2 regions of the Noviherbaspirillum sp. L7-7A genome follow, and region 1 is predicted to be linked to the other one. Evidence: predicted binding sites of a transcription regulator. Region 1 holds the regulator's gene; the other holds the start of a gene.
What was found. The regulator FNR, encoded in region 1, switches genes on or off when oxygen is low (the NO sensors DNR and NnrR bind a similar motif). The targets are predictions, from matches to a motif close to TTGATNNNNATCAA.
Positions count from the first base shown of each region.

Region 2: the regulator FNR is predicted to act here: its motif matches at 1,531-1,544, upstream of KTQ42_RS20160 (cytochrome C).

Region 1 covers NZ_JAHQRJ010000001.1:2,707,120-2,711,448, reverse strand. The annotation lists gene ccoP (cytochrome-c oxidase, cbb3-type subunit III) at 1-392, shown strand, start outside; gene ccoG (cytochrome c oxidase accessory protein CcoG) at 450-1,865, shown strand; gene KTQ42_RS12355 (FixH family protein) at 1,887-2,399, shown strand; gene KTQ42_RS12350 (hypothetical protein) at 2,411-2,650, shown strand; gene fnr (fumarate/nitrate reduction transcriptional regulator Fnr) at 2,673-3,434, opposite strand; gene KTQ42_RS12340 (hypothetical protein) at 3,719-4,306, shown strand.
Region 2 covers NZ_JAHQRJ010000002.1:416,845-421,173, forward strand. The annotation lists gene KTQ42_RS20160 (cytochrome C) at 973-1,458, opposite strand; partial or broken gene KTQ42_RS20165 (recombinase family protein) at 1,673-2,050, opposite strand; gene KTQ42_RS20175 (PEP-CTERM sorting domain-containing protein) at 2,486-3,142, shown strand.

The DNA of each region.
Region 1 (4,329 bases):
CCATCATGAACGGCCGCAACGGCATGATGCCGCCCATGGCAGCCGCGGTCGGCTCGGAAAAGGATGTGGAGAATGTCGCGCACTATGTGCTGAGCCTGTCGGGTTCGACCTCCGACCCGATCAAGTCGGTGCTGGGCAAGCCCAAGTTCTCCGCTGCCTGCGCCGCCTGCCATGGCGCCGATGGCCATGGCAACCAGATGCTGGGCGCGCCCAACCTGTCGGACAAGACCTGGCTGTATGGCGGTAGCGCCGACACCATCATGGAAACCATCCGCAAGGGCCGCACCAACACCATGCCCGCGTTTAAGGATTTCCTCGGCGAGGCGAAGGTGCATGTGCTGGCCGCTTATGTCTGGGGCCTGTCCAATGTCAAGGGAGCGGCTCCGCAGTAAAGGCCGCACTGAGCCGCGCTGGCCGGAAACGGCCAGCCAAAGTTAAAGAGCATTGAAATGAGCAGCAATACCACGCCCGAAGTGGCGGTTGTGAAGATGTATGCGGCGCGCGAGGAAATCTATGCGCGCGAGGTGCAGGGGCGCTACGCCAGCCTGCGCTGGATCTGTGTGTGGCTGACGCAGATCCTGTTCTACGGCCTGCCGTGGATCAACTGGAACGGCCGCCAGGCAGTGCTGTTCGACCTGCTGGCGCGCAAGTTCTACATCTTCGGCATCGTGCTGTGGCCGCAGGACTTCATCTACCTGGCCGCGCTGCTCATCATCTCGGCCTATCTGCTGTTCCTGGCCACGGCCATTGCCGGCCGGGTCTGGTGCGGCTTCGCCTGTCCGCAAACGGTCTATACCGAAATCTTCATGTGGATAGAGCGCAAGATCGAAGGCAGCCGCAGCGCCCGCATGCGCCTGGACCGCCAGCCGGCCTCGCTGGAAAAGTTTGCCCGCAAGTTCGGCAAGCATGCCGCCTGGGGCGCGGTGGCGCTGTGGACCGGCTTCACCTTCGTCGGCTATTTCACGCCCATCCATACGCTGGCGCGCGAGGTCGTCACCCTCGGGCTGGGCCCGTGGGAGTGGTTCTGGGTGCTGTTCTACTCCTTTGCCACCTACGGCAATGCCGGCTGGATGCGCGAGCAGGTCTGCAAGTACATGTGCCCGTATGCACGCTTCCAGAGCTCGATGTTCGACAAGGACACGCTGATCATCACCTACGATGAAAAGCGTGGCGAGCCGCGCGGCGCGCGGGCCAAGAGCGCCAGGGCGGATGGCGGTGCGCTGAAGGCGAAGCTGGGCGACTGCATCGACTGCAGCATGTGCGTGCAGGTATGCCCGACCGGCATCGACATCCGTCAGGGCCTGCAATATGAATGCATAGGCTGCGCCGCCTGCGTCGATGCCTGCAACGGCGTGATGGACAAGGTCGGCTCGCCGCGCGGCCTGATCCGCTACAGCACCGACCATGCAATGAAGCAGGGCCTGTCCGGCGCCGACATCCGGCGCCGGGCGCTGCGGCCCAGGGTGCTGATCTATCTGGCCATCCTGCTGGCCATCGTCGTTGCTTTCGGCCTGTCGCTGGCAATGCGCACGCCGCTGAAGATGGACGTGCTGCGCGACCGCGGCGCGATGGGGCGCGAGATCGAGGACGGCATGATAGAGAATGTCTACCGCCTGCAGATCATGAACACGTCCGAGAGCCCGCATCGCTACCGGATCGTGGTGGACGGCCTGCCATCGCTGCGGCTTGCCGGCGCCGATGAGGTAACCCTCAATGGCACCGAGACCCGTTCCGTGCCGGTGCGGCTGCGCATCGATGGCGGGCAGGCCGGCAAGGGATCCAACAAGATACATATCGGCCTGCAGGCGCTGGATGAATCCGGCCTGCAGGTCAGGGAAGAAGCGGTCTTTTATGTGCCGCGCTGAAGGAGAATGCAAATGCCATCCATGAATACCCTCGAACGTCCCGCCACACCGTGGTACAAGCACCGCTGGCCCTGGCTGATCATGCTGGGTCCGTTCCTGGTGGTGCTGGCGGGCAGTTACACGATCTGGCTTTCCTACTCGCAGCAGGATGCGCTGGTGGTGGGCGACTATTACCGGCAGGGCAAGGCCATCAACCAGGACCTGCGGCGCGACCAGGCTGCCAGCCGGCTGGGGCTGTCGCTGGCACTGCGCTACGATGCCGCCGCTGGCCGGCTGACAGGCACGATGCGCGGCGCGCAGGGCATTCCGCGGGGCGCGATGACGCTGCGCCTGGTCCATTCGACCCGTCCGGAAAAGGACATCGTGCTGCCGGTGGTGGCGGATGCAGAAGGCAATTTCGGCGTGAGCCTGCCGATGCTGGAAATGGCGCGCTGGCAGGTGATGCTGGAAGACCAGGGCCGCAGCTGGCGCATCAACGGCGTGTGGCCCTGGCCGCAGCAGGCCTCCGTGGCGCTGTCGGCCGACCAACCCTGAAGGAGGCACAGATGCGGCGTCTGGCAATGGTGATCCTGTGGCCGTCCTTCCTGGTGGCGGCGATGGCGGAAGGCTTTTTCTTTTCCCTGCTCGATCCGCAGGACCTGCACCTGGGCGGCGTGGAGTTCACGCTGTCGCCGCTGGCAGCCTACACGGTGGGATTTTTCCTGTTCTGGCTGTTCTGCTCGCTGGCTGCAATGCTCAGCTATTACCTGGCCAATGTGCCGGCCGACCGCCAGCCGCCGCTATGACAGCGACATTGGCGGCATCACGCTAGTCGCATTTCTCGGTGCCGGCTGCCATCGCCTTCAGGCGGGCCGGATCGAGGACCACGATCTCGCGGTTGCTTACCTGCAGCACGCCCAGCTTCTTGAAGCGCGACAGCAGGCGGCTGATGCTCTCGATGGTCAGGCCGAGATAATTGCCGATTTCCTCGCGCGACATGCGCAGCTGGAAGGCGGTGGAGGAATAGCCGCGGGCGGCATAGCGCGACGTCAGATTGACCAGGAAGGCGGCAAAGCGCTGGCCGGCGCGCATATTGCCCAGCAGGAGCATGACGCTCTGCTCGCGCGTGATTTCCTGGCTCATCATCCGGTGGAAATGGTGCAGCAGCGTGGGAATGTGGCTAAACAGTTCTTCCAGGCGGGCGAACGGAATGTCGCAGACTTCGCTGTCTTCCAGCGCCACCGCCGAGCAGTGATGGCGCTCGGTGCCAATGGCGTCCATGCCGAGAAGCTCGCCCGCCATCTGGAAGCCGGTGATCTGCTGCTCGCCGCTGACGTTGATCTGGAAGGTCTTGAAATGCCCGAGCCGGATCGCGTACAGGTTGGTGAACGGGTCGCCCATGCGGTAGAGATGGGTGTCGCGCGGCACCTTGCGCCGGCGTCCGATGATGGCGTCGAGGCGCGACATGTCGGCATCGTCAAGCCCCATAGGCAGGCAAAGCTGGTGCATGCTGCAGGCCGCGCAGCTTGCCTTCAGGGCATTGACGTTGATGGGTGCTGGCTGGCTGCTGACTGGAATGGACTGGATCATGGTCGCCAATGATATATCTCAAGCCGTTGGAAACACGAAACGCTACGGTATGAAACGTGTCGCAGTACTGATCTGCGGATTAGAACGGTTGGTACGGCGAAGTGTAGCAAACACATCGTAACGCGGATACAACAGATATTAGCTGTTTATCAAATAGTTAAGTGGAATGACGCTTGTGTTCGCCAGCGCACAGTCGGTCTGCGGAAAAATCGGTATCTTTTTTGCACGATGTGGCTGTGCTGGTGCTACTCCCTTTCTTCACTCTCAACGACTGGATGCGCAAAATGAAAAAAATGTTCACGCTGTTGGCACTTCCCCTGGCTCAGGCCGCGATGGTTTCGGCTTTCGCGCAAGCGCCTGCCGCCACTTCCACCGACCCATCGGCCAGCCAATCCCGCGCCGAAGTCAAGTCAGGCGCCAGCGCGGCGAATACGAACCGGGTCAATGAATTCAGTGACCGTCCGGGCGCTGCGGTGAAGGGCAGCGGCACCAGCCGCGCCGAGGTCAAGTCCGGCGCCAGCGCCGCCGATATCGACAAGGTCAACCAGTTCGAGGACAAGCCTGCTCGTAACTCCGGAGCAAGCCGCAGCCGCGCGGAAGTCAAGGCCGAGCGCAACGCCGGCGCCGGCCAGCTGCGCGCCAATACCGAAGTGCCAACGCCCGGCACTTCGTCGCAGCCGAATCTGCGCAATCCGAAGGCGCTGACGCCGGAAGAGCGCGCCGCCCGCCGCGAGGCACGCAAGCAGCGCACCGCCGAACGGCGCGCCAAGCGTAGCGCTGACGCCACCGCAAGGCCGGCTGGCAGCGAAGGCACCCGTATCATGCCGGCCGATGGCGGCGCTGGCGGCGGCAACCCGGCTCCAGGCAAGTAATTCAGGTCGTTGCCGGGACTTTC
Region 2 (4,329 bases), on a different contig from region 1:
ACGCAACCTTGTCTACATGCAGTGCAGCATGAAAAGGGCAAAAGAAAGCCCGCTGGGATAATCGCAGCGGGCTTAAATCCATTCCAGGGGAGGGATGGAGGAGACAGTTCACATACTAGGGATATCGGGGGCCGAGGGAAAGTCAGTGAAACGCCTCAATCCATGTAGGATTATCCTGTCATGGATCGACCACAGAAAAGGCTGCTGCAGGCAATGACCCGCAGCGGCCAAGATGCCTTCCGAGAGATTGCCAACCCTCGTCAGGCAGGCAAATTCATTGTGCACTTCCGCATCAAGGCTAGTATTGCACCAAGTTGGATTTGGGCAAGTGCCCTTCAGCTTTGCAATGTGGGAAATGTTAGCCATAACACGGAGATGTACTAAGCACGCAATGGGTTGCGTAATACAACTAAAACTGCTGCGTGACCCATACAGCGGAACTTACCTGCGGTAGTCTGAATGGCATGCTCTTCAGGCTCATGTGTCTTTATCAGAACGGGGTTGCACTCGGGATGGAAGAGCTTTTGACGCTTCCCCGTTACACTGGGCATCTTGTTTTTGAGAGCTGGGCGCATCACAACAGATTCTCGTCATTCAACTGGCGGCACGCCTGCTAGACCTGAAAGCCAAAGGTGGGCCGCGCGACATCGTGCCGCCCTTATATAACCCGCACCCAATAAAGATGCCGGATATGCAGGAGCCCCTAATGACGCTATATGGCTATGAACGTCACGTTGAGGGAGACAGCTTAGTAGCGCGTGTCCAATACTGGGTATTGTTGCCGGTCCCACGAAAGGAAGGGAAAGATCAACAAAATCCGATAATCGTGTGAAGCGGCGACCGGAGCCAACCAGGCCCTTGGTTGTACGTGCCTCGATGTTCAATCACTCCCCTTGCCCAGTCGAGGCACTGGTGATCATGCTAACAAACTAGCTTCATCACCCCATGCTCCGAGTTGAATGTCTGCCGCGATCATTTTGGCGGCTGAGGGAACCGGATCGCCGGGCCTTTGGGCTCCACGCCGGCCGGCAAATAGGCCGGCGCCAGTTCGCCGGCCGGGCCTAGAGTGCGAATGAAACGGTACAGCGATGACAGGTCCTCATCGCTCATGTCCCGCAGTGCGAACCAGGGCATCGGTGGGCGCAACTGTCTTTCCCTAGCCATCTTCAGCCACTCCGACTCGGACACTTTCTGGAAGAATAGCCGAAGGTTGGACGGATAGGTTGTGCCCCAGGGCCCGTTCCAGCCGAGCTGATCGCCCACCAGCCATTGCGCTTCCGGTACCTGACCGCCGGAAAGGCCATAGCCCGGGGTATGGCAGTCGTTGCATCCGCCTATCTTTGCTAAGTAACGTCCGCGCTCGATCGACCCTCCGGCGGCGCTGGCATTTAAACATGACATCAACAGCAGTGCGGCCAACGCGGCCGCCTTCTGCCTCCCCCGCATCCTCGTATTCATGCTTCCTCCTGTCGTTTGTTGAGGCGTCCGATTGCGCCTAATGCAATGTTATGGTGGTCAAAAACCGTGTTTTTGAAGTACACCAATAGCGCTTAACGCTGTCACTCCAGACCAATCTCGATGACGACAGTAAAAGAAAAGCCGCTGCGGGTAGTAAGCCACAGCGGCCAAGATAACTTCCAGGATAGCCGCCCTCGTCAGACGACTGGTTTTATTATGCGCCTTCTGGCCATGCAATGCGCATTACTGTCGCACGCGACACGCCACGCAGCCGGGATAGCTCGCTGATTGAGGCGCCAGATTTATGCCTGGCCAGAATATCGGCACGCTGCTCGGCCGTAGTGGTTGCGGGTCGGCCCAGCGTTTTGCCTTGCTGCTTCGCCCGCTGCAATCCGACTTGTGTCCGCTCCACCAAGAGATCGCGCTCGAGCTCGGCGACGGCGGCAAGTGTCGTCAACATCATCTTGCTCGCTGGTGAAGTCAGGTCCAGCGCGCCCAGCTGCAGGACAATGACTTTGATACTGCGGGAAGCCAGGAGCTTGATGGTGCCGCCGACGTCATGCGCATCCCGGCCCAGCCGATCGAGCTTGGAGACAACTAGGCTCTTACAGCAACGGCATGCACTCTATGCTGGCAGCACAAGTGGCTGGAGCAATTACAACCTAACTTTTAGAACTTACTATGACAACGCAGCGGGCTCTGCGGCCCAAGTGCCGAACCCGCCACAGCCGCGCTGCCGGGCCTCGGTCTGCTCGGCTTTGCAGCATCCCGCCGCAAGGCAGCAAAAAGGAAGAGCGCATAAGCAGTCCATCGGCCCCATCAAAGCCCGCCGAGTGCGGGCTTTTTTCGTCTCTACGGTCAATCGCGAGCAACCCCGTCTGTCAGCATTTCTTACATTCATCATGAAATTTTGAAATTATATTTCCTTAACTAATTGTTTTTTAAGGGTAATCATTTATTGGCATAAATGTTGCCTATATTGCAATACGTTAGGCTTTTCGTGGGCTGTCCTATAAGGGGGATAACAATGTTTAAAACCGTATTGTCCAAGGCTGTAATCGGATGCGCTGCCGCCATGGTGCTGAACGGGGCCGCGGTGGCAGCCACAGCATCTTGTTTTGGAGCCAATGCAACTGGAAACTATGATTTGCGTGGCTTGCTCACTGGCACCAAGGATTGTCTTATATTGCAACCGCTCGATGGCCAAGCAAACGATAGCGTGAGCCCACCGGCATCAACCTATACGGTCAATGTGGAGAGCTTCTTTGGAATGAGTAATTGGTCGTTTGACGGTAAGTATGAGCTCAGCGGTGCGAGCGATTCCTCTAGCCTCTTTAACTTCGGCAGTGACAACGCGTCTTATAATTACACAGGCTTAGGTACTTACAGCAACCTTATGTTTGTGTTTAAGGACGGCGCGCAGACTAACCTTGTTGCCTATCTCTTGTCCATCCCGGCCGGTTCGGGCGCTTACTCCACGCCGTTCACGAAGCCGCCTTTTGACTTGTCTGGCAACAGCACTGCCCATCAGATTTCCCACATCAGCGTTTATTACACGACTGGTGAAATTGGTGGTGGAGGCAACGGAGAAGTGCCTGAGCCAACTACGGTTGCGCTGCTTGGGTTGGGGCTGCTTGGTTTCGCCGCATCGCGCCGCAAGTCAGCCAGAAGCAACCCTGCATAAGTAGCTCGGCAGCCCTGTAGAAGAAGCCCGCCAAGCGCGGGCTTTTGTGCGCCTATACCTTCGGTTTTTGAAGCATCAAATTTTTCCTCTTTTCTGATTTCCGCCAAACTCGGCAGTAAGGCTCGATCTAAAACGAAGAGCGTGATGGACACCAGTAGACTGCCAAAGGCAAGCCCTAACCCAAGACGCAATATCGATGAGCGCAGGGCCTATGCTGCGCAGCGGGCCGCCATTGCAGTCGAACGATTCAGTCGCGTCGCAGCGGCAGGCTCTCCCGAAGAAAAAGAACGAGCGCGCCGGTGGATGCATCTTTGGATTATCTTTGCGGCTTCTCGCCACAAGTGACGGCACTGACGAAGAAGCCGCCATACAGGGGATATGGCTAGGCAGAAAAAAACCGCAGCCTTGTGAGCCGCGGTGAGCGATACAGGAGATTTTGCGCAATGGTGTGACCCCAGAGCCTGATGCCGTAGTGACGAATACTATTGAGGCATGAAGCGGGGGCCACTCCAATTTAGTGTATGGTCATACGCCTGTAGTCTTACTATATGGTCGAGATCAGATATCGATCGCATCAAACAATTCGACTGTTGTCCCAGTAGGCTGCTAGTACAACCACGAGCCTGGTGGCTGGGACAAGGAATGTGGTGCTGGTATTAATGCCGACCGCCAGCTCCGGTGGATGTGGCCTTTCCTTCTGAAAACTTTGTCTCTCTCCGAAACCACATGGGGACGATAGTACTCGAATGGTATGTCGGGTACATGACATGCGCCAAGTGGTCTGCCGCACATCTGGCTGGTTGGGGATTTCTGTGATTTATAAGAATGCCGGCCGCGCAGGGAAGGTATTGTCTTGGGAACCCTGCCGCCGGTTGTCGGGGTTTTGCAGCTAACGGGCACTCACCGACTAATCCCGCGCGCACTGCGCAAAAGTGCGCTTCCACACAAGCCCTACCAATATATGTTGGCTTTAATGCAACGTTACTGCTTTTTATCAATCTCAGTTGCCATTGCAACCTCAGTAAATTTTCGACTATTTCGTCAATGAAACCCAGCAGGCATTAGCGCTGCGGGCTTATTAAATTTGGTGCTGGTACTAATGCTAGTGGGTCACTTTGCAATGCTCTCGGCATTTTTGTGGGACCGATGGTTTTGACTTCCGTAGGAACCAAGCGACATTTTCAAAA